Regions from separate parts of the Yersinia massiliensis genome, predicted to be linked through region 2. Evidence: predicted binding sites of a transcription regulator. Region 2 holds the regulator's gene; the other holds the start of a gene.

Region 1 (6,760 bases), 1.7 Mb from region 2:
CAGCCTGGTAGCTCGTCGGGCTCATAACCCGAAGGTCGTCGGTTCAAATCCGGCCCCCGCAACCAACCGATACTGGCTACCAGCAGTATCAAATATCGTCCGACAGTCTTGAAACTTAAGGTTTAATAAGTAGAATAGGCGATTAGCAGTAATTGAAGTAAAAGTGTAATGACGGACGCGGGGTGGAGCAGCCTGGTAGCTCGTCGGGCTCATAACCCGAAGGTCGTCGGTTCAAATCCGGCCCCCGCAACCAATTACACAGCAAGATAGAAAAAGTATTAAGACGGACGCGGGGTGGAGCAGCCTGGTAGCTCGTCGGGCTCATAACCCGAAGGTCGTCGGTTCAAATCCGGCCCCCGCAACCAATTCTTAATGACTTAGCTATCGACATCAGACACCCTCAAGGGTGTTTTTTTGTTTCTAGTGCCTGCAACTGTCATTTATCACTGCCTTTCAATTATCAACCGCCTACTGAGTATCAACAACCTACTGGGTATCAAGACCCTATCGAGAGTCGTCGGTTGCTAGCGTCAGTAAGCGGTGGAACGACCAAACAAGGGTCATGCCCCTGCTCGATATTAATCTCCCAGCGGTTACACCCGCGCCATTGCCCCACCATTAGCGAAATAGGCTTTGATGCCAGCAAAAATAGACTCAGCAACTTGTTGCTGAAAATGACTGGTGCGAAGTTTCCGCTCTTCTTCCAGATTACTGATAAACGCCGTTTCAACCAGAATTGATGGAATATCAGGGGCTTTTAAAACCGCAAATCCTGCTTGATCGACACTGTTCTTATGCAGCTTATTTATTTTACCCATTCGATTGAGCACTTCTTTGCCAAACTTCAGGCTGTCACTGATCGTCGCCGTTTGCAGTAAATCAATCATGGTATGGTCTAAATAACGATCTCCGCTCTTGCTGACCCCGCCGATTTGGTCTGCCTCATTTTGCGTTTGGGCCAAAAATTTTGCAGCCGTACTGGTTGCGCCCTTGGTTGAAAGCGCAAATACGGAAGATCCTCTGGCAGCCTGACTGGTGAATGCATCAGCATGGATCGAAATGAATAAGTCTGCACGTTGCTTACGGGCTTTTGCTACCCGCACTTTTAGCGGGATAAAAACATCTTCATTGCGGGTCATGAACACTCGCATGTTGGGTTCTTTCTGAATCAATGCTCGTAACCGGCGAGCAATTTGCAGCACGATATCTTTCTCGCGTGTCTTATTTCGCCCAATGGCTCCTGGGTCTTCGCCACCATGACCAGGATCCAGCATGATAACAATTGGCCTATCTCGTCCTGCTTTACCGGCTTTAGGTGCCTCTGCGGGTAAATTACGTTCAACGTTCCCTTTATTATAATCTTCCAATAATGCCAGTAAGGGGTCATCTTCAACCGAGGTACTGCCCTGCTCCGGATATAAATCCACGACCAAGCGATTGCGAAATTTTGCGAAGGGTTTCAACGTAAATAACTGTGGACTGATGCTTTGCTTTAACTCTAAAACCAGCCTGACGGTATTTTTATCAAACTGCCCAACACGAGCCTGCTTGAGGTAAGGGTCACTAGACTGAACCTGATTGCTGATCTCTTTCAGGACGCTGTCAAGGTGAACGCCCTCAATATCAACCACAATGCGATCAGGATTTTTCAGCGCAAACTGTTTATATTTCAGTGGAGTACTGGATTCTAACGTCACTCGAGTATAGGTCGAAGAAGGCCAAACTCTGACAGCAATAATGTGTGAGGAAGCAGCAAATCCAACCCTGCTGACACTCAGCATCCAGGCTGCGGCGGCACCTTGTAATAGACGGCGACGCCCAGAATTATGATTTGAATCTGCCATGTAACTCCAAAGTAACTACCAATATATGAATAAAAAACAAACAAAAAAAGTTTATGAGGAAAAACTTTAACGAATCAATCCCATGCTGTCATTAGAAAAACATTTTTTTACGTTATTCAACTTACTAATACATACCCGCCATATATATGCATTTGATCGTAATTTGTTGCTTGCCATCTTGGTCAAAAAAGAATAAAAATACAAAAATATCGAATAAAAATTCAATGAGGGTCTGCCGTGAAGGAACGTAGTACTGAACTGGTCCAGGGATTTCGTCACTCAGTTCCCTATATCAATGCGCATCGTGGCAAGACCTTTGTCGTTATGTTGGGTGGTGAAGCGATTGAACATGAAAACTTCACTAGCATCGTTAACGATATCGGTTTACTGCATAGCCTTGGTATTCGGCTGGTTGTTGTTTACGGAGCACGCCCACAAATCGATAGCAATCTGGCGCAGCATCACTACGAGCCAATTTATCACAAACATACTCGAGTAACAGATGCCCGCACACTGGAAATGGTTAAGCAGGCTGCTGGTTTATTGCAGCTAGATATCACGGCCAGATTATCCATGAGTTTGAATAATACTCCGCTACAAGGTGCGCATATCAATGTGGTCAGCGGTAACTTTATTATTGCTCAGCCATTAGGTGTCGATGATGGTGTCGACTATTGCCATAGCGGGCGTATTCGGCGTATTGATGAAGAAGCCATTCATCGCCAATTGGATAACGGCGCGATCGTGTTATTAGGACCCGTTGCCGTCTCAGTCACGGGTGAGAGTTTTAATCTCACGTCAGAAGAAGTCGCGACACAGTTAGCCATCAAACTTAAAGCAGAAAAAATGATCGGGTTTTGCTCATCCCAAGGGGTGACAGATAACGAAGGCAACATTATTTCAGAGCTGTTCCCCAATGAAGCTCAAAAACGAATCGAAGATTTAGAACAAGAAGGGGACTACAACTCAGGAACAGTGCGTTTTCTACGTGGTGCGGTCAAAGCATGCCGTAGTGGTGTGCGCCGCAGCCATTTATTGAGCTATCAGGAAGATGGCGCACTGGTACAAGAGTTGTTCTCTCGTGATGGTATCGGTACACAAATTGTGATGGAAAGTGCGGAGCAAGTCCGCCGTGCGACCATTAATGATATTGGTGGAATACTGGAATTGATCCGTCCGTTGGAACAGCAAGGGATTTTGGTTCGTCGCTCACGCGAGCAGCTTGAGATGGAGATTGATAAATTCACTATTATTGAGCGAGATAATCTGACGATTGCCTGTGCTGCACTTTATCCATTCCCAGAGGAACAAATCGGTGAAATGGCCTGTGTTGCAGTCCATCCGGACTATCGCAGCTCCTCACGTGGTGAAATGCTCCTCAAGCGTGTAGCAAATCAGGCGCGCCAAATGGGCCTTAAAAAACTGTTTGTACTAACTACCCGCAGCATTCACTGGTTCCAAGAACGTGGCTTTACCCCTGCTGAGGTTGAGGTTTTACCCGTTCAGAAGCAGGAGTTATACAATTATCAGCGGCGTTCAAAGATTCTGCTGGCTGATTTGTAGATTCTGTTGGTTGATGTGACAATCTTGAGAGCGCTCGTTCTGATTCGATGGCTTTGTTTTGAGTCAAAAGTTAATGTCGTTCATGAATGGAATTTGAGGGGCTTTCGCCCCTCAGCTTAATGTCTTCAGCTCATTTAACCGATCGACTAATCCGCTGCGACGCTGTGTGGGTGTTCGTATCGCATGACTCAAAACCGCATCGTTACAATACAGGGTCAACCGCTGGCGAGCGCGGGTTATCGCGGTATAAACCAGTTCACGAGTCAGCACTGGCATAATAGTGTTAGGCAATACTAATGCCGTGTGTTCGAATTCTGAGCCTTGGGATTTATGAACCGTCATCGCATAAGCGGTTTCATGGTTGGGGAGGCGGCTAGGTTGTACCGACTTAATGTTGCCATCGGGTAGCTGGAAGTGTACGCGTAACTCGCCTTCTGAATCATATAACGCGATGCCGATATCACCATTGAACAGGCCAAGCGCACTGTCGTTAAGCCCAATCATCACTGGCCGGCCAACATACCAACGCCCATTGGGTCCTGATGCTCGCTCAATTAGCCTCTTACGATGTAACAACTGCTCAATTCGTTCATTTAATCCGCTAACACCAAATGGGCCACTTCGTAGAGCACACAGCAGTTGATAACGACCAAAAGCCGCTAACACATCAACAGCCCGAGCTCCTGATGTCGCCAATTGAAGATAATGCTGATATCCCGTCACACAGTCTTCTAGCAATATCTGATAATCATCTGAATCGGCCAAAGGGAAGCTCTCAATATCTGAGTAAGAGCCGCTTAAAACGGATAATGCATGTTGATACTTACCCGTATTAACCGCTAGAGCGAGCTGCCCAATGCCCGATTTTTCATCGAAACGGTAGCTTTTACGTAGCAGACATAAACTATCGCGAACATTAATACTATCTTTAGAGACATCTCCGATAGGGATGATTCCCGTTAACGTACACCCCGTTAAACGGGCTAATTCTTCAGCTCGCGACTCGCTGTAACCCCACTCGGCAAAACGGCAAATATCACCCAATACAGCACCCGCCTCAACCGAAGCCAACTGATCACGATCCCCCAGAAAAATAACCTGTGCTTTTGCGGGCAGAGCGGCAATTAACCGCGCCATCATGGGTAAATCCACCATGGATGCCTCATCAACCACCAGCACATCAAGGTTTAGCGGGTTACCACGGTGATAACGCAAACGCTGGCTGTTAGGCTGCGCACCCAACAAACGATGCAACGTCGATGCTTGATCCGGAAATAACTGACGTTCAGCCTCGGTTAATGAGAGTTGCCCAATGGCATGGCCCAGTGACTCTGTTAATCGCGCAGCGGCTTTGCCCGTTGGTGCAGCGAGTTGGATGCGCAGACGTTGCCCCTCACTCAGTTGTATCAGCGCAGTCAACAATTTAGCTACCGTCGTTGTTTTCCCTGTACCTGGACCACCCGAAATGACGGAAATACGACGGGTAGCCGCAACCGCGGCCGCCACTTTCTGCCAGTCAACATCAGTATCAGCCAAACCAAACAGGCGGTCTAACGTCGTTCTTAAGAGTGTTTCGTTTATCTCTCTAGACTCATGAATCCTTACCAGCGTACTGTCGCTAGCAATGAACCGAACAACATCACCTTCGTATTGCCACATACGTTGCAGATATAAACGGCCATTTTGCAAAACCAAGGGGGTTGGCTGTGACCCATCACTGACAGCGAGTGAGCTTTTGAGCACTTGTGTCCAACGTGCTTCATCAGGCGCACCGGCGGCTTGCCACAGCTCTTGTGATAATGCAGGCTGCCGACCACCCAATAATTGCTCGGGTTGTAAATAGCTTAAGGGTAAGCAAACATGGCCAGCCCCCGCTTCAGCACTGAGAATGGCCGCAGCCAATTGCAGCATAGGGTTATCCCCACCGGCAATCAGGCGTGAGAATTGGACATCCAACGGGCGCAGTAAGTGGTCACGAACAGCCTGATCCAGTAACGCCATCATATTGATATATCCTCATCGGCATTAGCTGAATCATGGTTGATATCGCGACCACTGAATAAGCCGTCCATTCCCTCAATAAGTGCTCGTTCGGGGCGGCAGCTAAAAATACCGTTACCCGGATATTGCTTATCGACACCCCGTAAGAAGAGATAAATGACACCACCAAAGTCGCGTTCATAGTCATAATCTGCCAGTCTGTGCCGTAAATAGCGGTGTAGCGCCAACGTATAAAGCTGGTATTGCAGATCATAGCGGTGCTCGGCCATCGCCTGAGCCATTGCCTCTTGGGTATAGGCGCTACCGTCTTCACCTAACCAATTAGATTTGTAATCCAATAGATAATACTTACCCTGCCAGTAGAAGACCAAGTCAATAAACCCTTTAAGCATCCCTCTAACCTGCTGAAAATCCAGTACGGGGCACTGACGAGAAAGTGGATCATAGCGTTTGATTAAAGTATCTAACTCATGGGCCTGTAACAGTGCGTCGATTGGCAAGTAAAATTGTAATTCTGCTTGCTTGTTCTCAGGTGCTAACCCCGCCAGTGTGACGCCAGTATCATTGAGAGGGACTTGCACGATGTCATTTAGCCATTGATAAAGCATGGATGACCATTGCTCACCAAAACCCTGTAGCTGTAATTGCTCAGCTAGCCAGACTGACTCAATGGGCTGACTAAAATCCATAGGCTCGAGTAAGTCATGCAGAAAAGTACCCGGCGCAGCACCGCGTGGGAAAGCGTGGGGAGTTAAATCTGCTGATGCTATTAATGCATGCTCACCAGCAGCATCAGTATCCAATCGAGGCAATAGCTCTTGTAATGGTGCATTCAGGAGTGGTGATGTACCACCTTTACTTGAGCCATGCTGCTGTAGGCCGGAATAGCTAGTAACCCGCCAGTTATCCTGTACGTGTCGGGTAAATTGGCGCGCAGCGAGTGTAGGTAAAGCTTCCTGTTGTGGTTGCCAAGCGGTATCACTAACACCCTGTGCGAGTGAAACTGAGATGTCCCCCCCGGCTAAAGCAGCTAACTCGGCTAATTTGTCGGCCAGATAGTGTGCATCCCCAGCCTGCCCTTGCTGAACTAAGTAACCTAACGCACTGTGGTGAATATCACTTTCACCCTGTTTTTTCCGCCCACCTTTGATAAGCGGTGCAATCCCGACGCTGCAATGATAAACGGCACGTGTCAGTGCCACGTAGAGCAACCTTAAATCCTCTGCTAATCGCTCTTCTTCAGCCAGAGCCTGACTTTCTTCGTCAGCATTCAGATCAAGCAGTGCTTCAAAACTATGTCGGTCGTGATACAACACGTCCTGCTGCTGGCGAAAATTACCGACAAAAGGTAG
Region 2 (6,760 bases):
AACAGCCAGCGACGTTGACGAAAAAGTTTCAGCGAAGGTAATTGACGACGAGAGGCCAGGATAATTCCCAATCCAACAGCCGCCATCGTAAAGCGATACCAGACAATGGTAAAAGGCTCCATAACTTCAAGCACTTGTTTCATTGCAATTGGCAACGCACCCCAGAATACGGCAGTGGTTAGTGCCAGAAAAATACCCAAACCAGCCTGCTGTTTTGTTTCCATTTTTTACCGAGTGGGGAGCCTGAAATGTAAAAAGCCCCGCAACAAAATTGCAGGGCTTGTATCTTTTACAAGACGCGAAAACTTATTCAGCTTCGATGCTGATAAACTTACGGTTATTCGGGCCTTTAACTTCGAACTTGACTTTACCGTCTGACAAAGCAAACAGAGTATGGTCTTTGCCACAACCTACGTTGCTGCCTGCATGGAACTTAGTGCCACGCTGACGAACGATGATGCTGCCTGCCAATACTGATTCGCCGCCAAAACGTTTTACGCCAAGACGTTTACTTTCGGAGTCACGACCGTTACGAGTCGAGCCACCAGCCTTTTTATGTGCCATTTGTCCGCTCTCCTAAATCTTAAGCGCTGATGCCGGTAATTTTAACATCAGTGAACCACTGACGATGACCTTGCTGCTTACGGTAATGCTTACGACGACGGAATTTAACAATCTTAATCTTCTCGCCACGACCGTGAGCAACGACTTCAGCCTTGATCTTGCCGCCATCGACTAAAGGAGCGCCGATATTGATTTCTTCACCGTTAGCAATCATCAGAACTTGGTCAAACTCAACAGTTTCACCAGTTGCGATGTCCAGCTTTTCCAGGCGAATGGTTTGACCTTCGCTTACTCGGTGTTGTTTACCACCACTTTGGAAAACCGCGTACATATAAAACTCCGCTTTCCGCGCACTCCACTTTTGTAGTCCAGAGCGCACTATAAATATTCACAATAGGGCGCGAATTCTACGCAAAAACATAGTGAATGACAAGTATATAATCAGCACAAGAGAAGAAAAAAAGCACAGTTTCTTACATCTCGTTTATTTGCTGGATTTTTCAAGTACAATCATAGTCTCAGGGAACGTCATGTAATAATGTGGGCGGTAATCTCATCGCAGTTAAAGAGAAAAACAGCTGAATATAACAATGAACCTAGAAAAGATTATCGCGTTAACCGCGTCGGATATGGCAGCAGTAAACACAACAATTCTCGAGCAATTGAACTCTGATGTTGTTCTCATCAATCAATTGGGCCACTACATCATCAGTGGTGGCGGGAAACGAATCCGCCCCATGATAGCCGTGTTGGTCGCTCGAGCGCTACAATACTCAGGCAACAAGCATATCACCGTTGCAGCGTTGATTGAATTCATCCATACCGCAACACTGTTGCATGATGATGTGGTTGATGAATCAGATATGCGCCGTGGGAAGGCAACGGCGAATGCAGCATTTGGTAACGCGGCCAGCGTATTAGTGGGCGATTATATCTATACGCGCTCATTCCAGATGATGACGGGCCTAGAATCGCTGCGTGTTCTGACATTAATGTCGGAAGCAACAAATGTCATTGCTGAAGGGGAAGTCTTGCAGTTAATGAACTGCAATAACCCTGATATCACTGAAGAAAACTACATGCAGGTGATTTACAGCAAAACAGCCCGTTTGTTCGAAGCCGCTTCACAATCAGCTGCCGTGTTGGCGAATGCCAATGAGGAACAAGAGCTCGCCCTACAAAATTATGGTCGCTATCTGGGGACGGCTTTCCAGCTCATTGATGATTTACTGGATTACAGTTCCGATGGTACCACTCTGGGCAAAAATACCGGTGATGACCTAAATGAGGGCAAGCCGACGTTACCTTTGCTGCACGCAATGCGTAACGGTACACCAGAGCAAGAAGCAATGATTCGGCAAGCGATCGAACAGGGTAATGGCCGTCATTTACTTGAGCCCGTATTGGCTGCTATGCAGCAATGTGGTTCACTGGAATATACCCGTCAACGTGCTGAAGAAGAGGCGGATAAAGCTATCGCTGCACTGCAAGTTCTACCTGAAAGTGAGTATCGTCTGGCACTTGAAGGATTAGCGCACATTGCAGTACAACGCTCATTTTAAGAAACTTTAAAGAAACTACGGGCTTTCTTGCCCGAGTTTCTCCTTCCCTATCTCATTCACTTCCCGGCATCAAACCAAACGCTTCATCAGCGTACCCACACCTTCACGCAACAAGAATGCGATGACTTGTGCGCGTTCAGCCTCAGTAAGTTGATAATAGGCTTCAATCCATATGTTTACGGGATCCTGTCGCGTCGGCATATATTGCGCTGGTTCTTCCCGTAGCTGCAATGAATTCACTATACTGCTAGGTAAGCTTTCTACATGATATTCGACCGCCTTCCCTTGTACTCCTCGACGGCGACGCTGTTCCCATCCCTCACGTTTAGCCATGAGGTTTATTCCCTGTGGTGATGACGGTAACCCCTCAAGACCTGCCAATTCCTTAGCGGCAAACCATTCTTTTTTCATGGCGTTGCTTCCTAATATGCGTTGTGACACAAAAAAAGAATATTTAGAAAACATTTGAAATTTTTAAGAAAATAAATGCTATGATCTTTCTAAATGTTCACTTTGTGTTCACGTTCCAATTAACAATGTACCGTTATTTATATCACTAACGCGTCAGCTGCTTAGAAAAAAAAAGGATTAAAGATGATTTTAAGGAAATCGGATTGGCACCCAGCGGACATCATTGCTGCACTACGGAAGGAGGGGACGACTCTGGCGGCACTTTCACGTAAAGCGGGATTAAGCTCATCCACACTTGCGAATGCATTGACTCGCCCCTGGCCAAAGGGGGAATGGTTAATTGCGGAATGTCTGAGCATTCATCCTTCCGAAATCTGGCCAACACGTTATTTTGATTCTAAAACAGGCGCACTTCTTGATCGAAAAGTGAGGATAAGGCAGGTCAATGTTTCTGCATAAAAAAACCGCCGATGAATAGCTTCGGCGGTTGATCATCTCATTCTAGGGGGGGTGTACTCCCCTATTTCTACATCGTATTACTATACCTAGAGCTATTGGCGTTGCTGCCAGTAGTAAAACTACAGCTCCCCAACCAACTGACTCAAACAAGCCCGCCAAATAGAAAGCTGCGACTGCAACACCATTGTCGTAACATCTTAGTTGCTAAAGAATTAGTTGTTAACGAATTTCTCGCCTAACTCAATATCTTGGTGCAATACATCAAGCATGCTTTCCAACGCTTGTTGCTCAAATGCACTTAGTTTGCCAATGTCTTTACGCTCAGCAACACCGTTTTTACCCAACAAAATTGGTTGAGCAAAGAAGCGGGCATACTTGCCATCGCCCTCAACGTAAGAACATTCAACAACATTGCTTTCGCCTTGCAGAGCACGAACTAAAGAAAGGCCAAAACGTGCCGCAGCTTGACCCATGGACAGTGTTGCGGATCCGCCACCGGCTTTTGCTTCAACAACTTCAGTCCCTGCATTTTGGATACGCTTAGTCAAAGAAGCAACTTCCTGCTCTGTAAAGCTAATGCCTGGAATTTGTGACAGTAATGGCAGGATAGTGACGCCAGAGTGGCCACCGATAACAGGAACTTCGATATCCTGAGGCTGTTTGCCTTTCAATTCAGCAACGAAAGTGTTCGAGCGAATAGTATCCAGTGTAGTAATACCGAATAACTTATTCTTATCGTATACACCCGCTTTTTTCAGTACTTCTGCCGCGATCGCAACAGTCGTATTAACTGGGTTGGTAATGATACCAATTAAGGCGTTAGGGCAAGTACGTGCGATTTGTTCAACCAGATTACGAACAATACCGGCATTAACATTGAACAAATCTGAGCGATCCATACCTGGTTTACGAGCAACACCAGCAGAAATCAGAACAATATCGGCCCCTTGCAGCGCTGGGGTAGCATCTTCGCCGCTGAAGCCTTTAATATTAACGGCGGTCGGGATATGGCTCAGATCAACCGCAACACCAGGCGTCACTGGCGCGATATCATATAAAGAAAGGTCTGAACCTGAAGGAAGCTGGGTCTTGAGTAGAAGAGCGAGGGCCTGGCCGATACCACCAGCGGCACCGAGAACTGCAACTTTCATCCTATACTCCTTATTATATTTAATTTAAATTTGCCGTGAATTCATCTAGTTACGCACCTTAATTTATTGTAATTTTAAACACAATCTATTAACAGTCAGATTGAGATATCACGCATTAAAAAGGCGCATAGGGCTTATGTATTTTAGATTAAATCGCTTATTCGTTAATGATATAGCGCACATTCTTCTAAAATTTACTGGCGTATTCATGACAGGTTAATCCGCGGTTACATTACACCCTTCCGCAACACCAAAACAACATCATTTTAATAACATTTTGGTTACTCAAGAAGAATCTCATAAATGCTGATTTAGCATAACTGTAACAGTATGATGGAGTTAAAATTTCGCCATACTTTGATATCAATGCTTTTATCGCCAATACCACAGAGTCATGTTGAATAAAAATTCATTTATATGCATAATAATCCTATTCACTATTGACTACTCAGGGCATAACAAATGCGTAATCCCGCAAAACAAGAAGATCTTATCAAGGCGTTCAAAGCGTTATTGAAAGAAGAGAAATTCAGTTCTCAAGGTGAGATCGTTTTGGCCTTGCAGGAAGAAGGGTTTGAAAACATAAACCAATCCAAAGTTTCGCGTATGTTGACTAAATTTGGTGCCGTCAGAACGCGTAATGCAAAAATGGAGATGGTTTATTGCTTGCCTGCTGAACTGGGTGTACCAACAACCAGTAGCCCGCTAAAGAACTTGGTCTTAGATGTTGATTACAATGAGTCAGTGGTGGTGATTAATACGAGCCCTGGTGCAGCCCAACTGATTGCCCGTCTGCTGGATTCATTAGGCAAGGCTGAAGGCATTCTAGGGAGTATTGCTGGCGATGATACAATATTTACAACGCCGGCCAGAGGATTTACCGTTAAGCAGTTACATGAAGCTATCCTCGGGTTGTTTGAGCAAGAGCTTTAATCCCTCCGCTAGTTTCGGCGTATATCATGCGGCCCTTTCTGTGCCGCATTATTTCTTTTAGCTCCTTCGCTCTCTGTTATCACTCTCTGTATTGGCACTATTTTTACAGTGCATTTAACTACCACTCACACAAAAAGCAATCATATATCTCTTCCACAACTACATTATCGGTCAAAATCACCACTCCATTTCGCACTTTTAGTCAAAAACACTTATCCAATTGAAAATATTAAAATTTAACTAAGATGTGTTGTTTTTTAATCATTTTTTATTCCTTTTCGTTATTAAAAATTAGTCACCACCGCGAAAGTGACCTTAAATATTATTAGTCAGCTATTAATATCCTACGTTACTAGATGTATACTCATTTTCGTGATGTAAATCACACTTATTCCCCAGTAATAGAAGAACAAATAGAGGCAATAAAATGAAAATTAAAACAACTATCGCAACGCTGAGCGTTCTATCTGCACTGTCTTTCGGTGTTTTTGCAGCTGATTCCATCAATGATAATCAAGCTGCCAATATGCAAGCAGTAGGTACAATTACAGTGAGTGGTCTTAATGGCGCACCTTCTGATATTCGTCAGGCACTGTCTGATAAAGCTGATGCTATGGGCGCTAAAGCGTTTAAAGTCATTGAAGTACGCGAAGAGAATAACTGGCACGCCACTGCGAAAGCTTATAAATAAGATTTTTTGCTAGAAATGAAAGTATATGCCCCCGATATAAGGGGCATACTTTCGAGCTTGATGGTTTATTCAATCAGTTGAAAATAGACATAAAAAGTCTTTTTCAGCTTATTGAATAGAGTATGAATTGATGTGGTGAGCTAAGCCAGTAGAGCCCGCAAAGGAATAATCCCTCGTCGTCTATCCGACGACCCCTTTTACCCCCGCTCTGCGGGGGCTTTTTTTATCTGGCTTAATCTTGAGATTGCGCTTCTAAGGCTGATTTTTTACCTAATGAACTCAGTAACTTATCATGAATCCCGCCAAAACCACCATTACTCATGACCAAGATATGATCTCCGGGTTGAGCCGTTTTCACAACCATATCGACTAACGTATCGATATCAGCACTCCAATGCGTAGGTTGAATACAAGCATCTGCGACTTCAACAACTTGCCAAGGGATATGCTGAGGCTGGAACAGGAATACTTCATCTGCACGGCCTAATGAAGGTGCCAACTCATTCTTGGATAGCCCCAATTTCATGGTGTTAGAACGTGGCTCTAAAACAGCTAAAATACGTGCAGTTCCACCGACTTTACTGCGCAATGCCGCTAAGGTCGCAAGAATGGCCGTTGGGTGGTGCGCAAAATCATCATAAACCGTGACACCATGGGCTTCACCGCGTAACTCCAGCCGACGTCGGGCATTAATAAAACCACCTAATGCACGGCAAGCATCCGCAGGTTGCACCCCAACATGGCGAGCAGCAGCGATGGCCATCAGCCCATTGTGCATATTATGCTCGCCCACCAGTGACCAGTTAACCTCACCGACTAATTCATTATCGAGAAGCACTTCGTAGACGCTAGCATCAGTTGAAACTTTACGCGCAAACCAGCTCCCCGTTTCACCAACAAGCTCTTGCTCGCTCCAGCACCCCATCGCCATCACCTGCTTCAGATGATTATCATTGTCCGGCAGGATGATTTTACCGGTACCCGGCACT

The links. The regulator ArgR, encoded in region 2, controls arginine synthesis, uptake and breakdown. The targets are predictions, from matches to a motif close to ANTGAATAAAAATACANT.
Positions count from the first base shown of each region.
Region 1: argA (amino-acid N-acetyltransferase) is a predicted target of ArgR. The motif match lies at 2,053-2,070, and genes of this name have one in related genera.

Region 1 is NZ_CP028487.1:1,036,882-1,043,641, reverse strand. It holds tRNA gene DA391_RS04735 (tRNA-Met) at 1-65, shown strand, start outside; tRNA gene DA391_RS04730 (tRNA-Met) at 177-253, shown strand; tRNA gene DA391_RS04725 (tRNA-Met) at 289-365, shown strand; gene amiC (N-acetylmuramoyl-L-alanine amidase AmiC) at 594-1,844, opposite strand; gene argA (amino-acid N-acetyltransferase) at 2,082-3,407, shown strand; gene recD (exodeoxyribonuclease V subunit alpha) at 3,519-5,411, opposite strand; gene recB (exodeoxyribonuclease V subunit beta) at 5,408-6,760, opposite strand, start outside.
Region 2 is NZ_CP028487.1:4,306,263-4,313,022, forward strand. It holds gene DA391_RS19905 (DMT family transporter) at 1-224, opposite strand, end outside; gene rpmA (50S ribosomal protein L27) at 307-564, opposite strand; gene rplU (50S ribosomal protein L21) at 584-895, opposite strand; gene ispB (octaprenyl diphosphate synthase) at 1,155-2,126, shown strand; gene DA391_RS19925 (DNA-binding protein) at 2,196-2,537, opposite strand; gene DA391_RS19930 (helix-turn-helix domain-containing protein) at 2,721-2,996, shown strand; gene mdh (malate dehydrogenase) at 3,209-4,147, opposite strand; gene argR (transcriptional regulator ArgR) at 4,610-5,080, shown strand; gene yhcN (peroxide/acid stress response protein YhcN) at 5,508-5,771, shown strand; gene mpl (UDP-N-acetylmuramate:L-alanyl-gamma-D-glutamyl-meso-diaminopimelate ligase) at 6,004-6,760, opposite strand, start outside.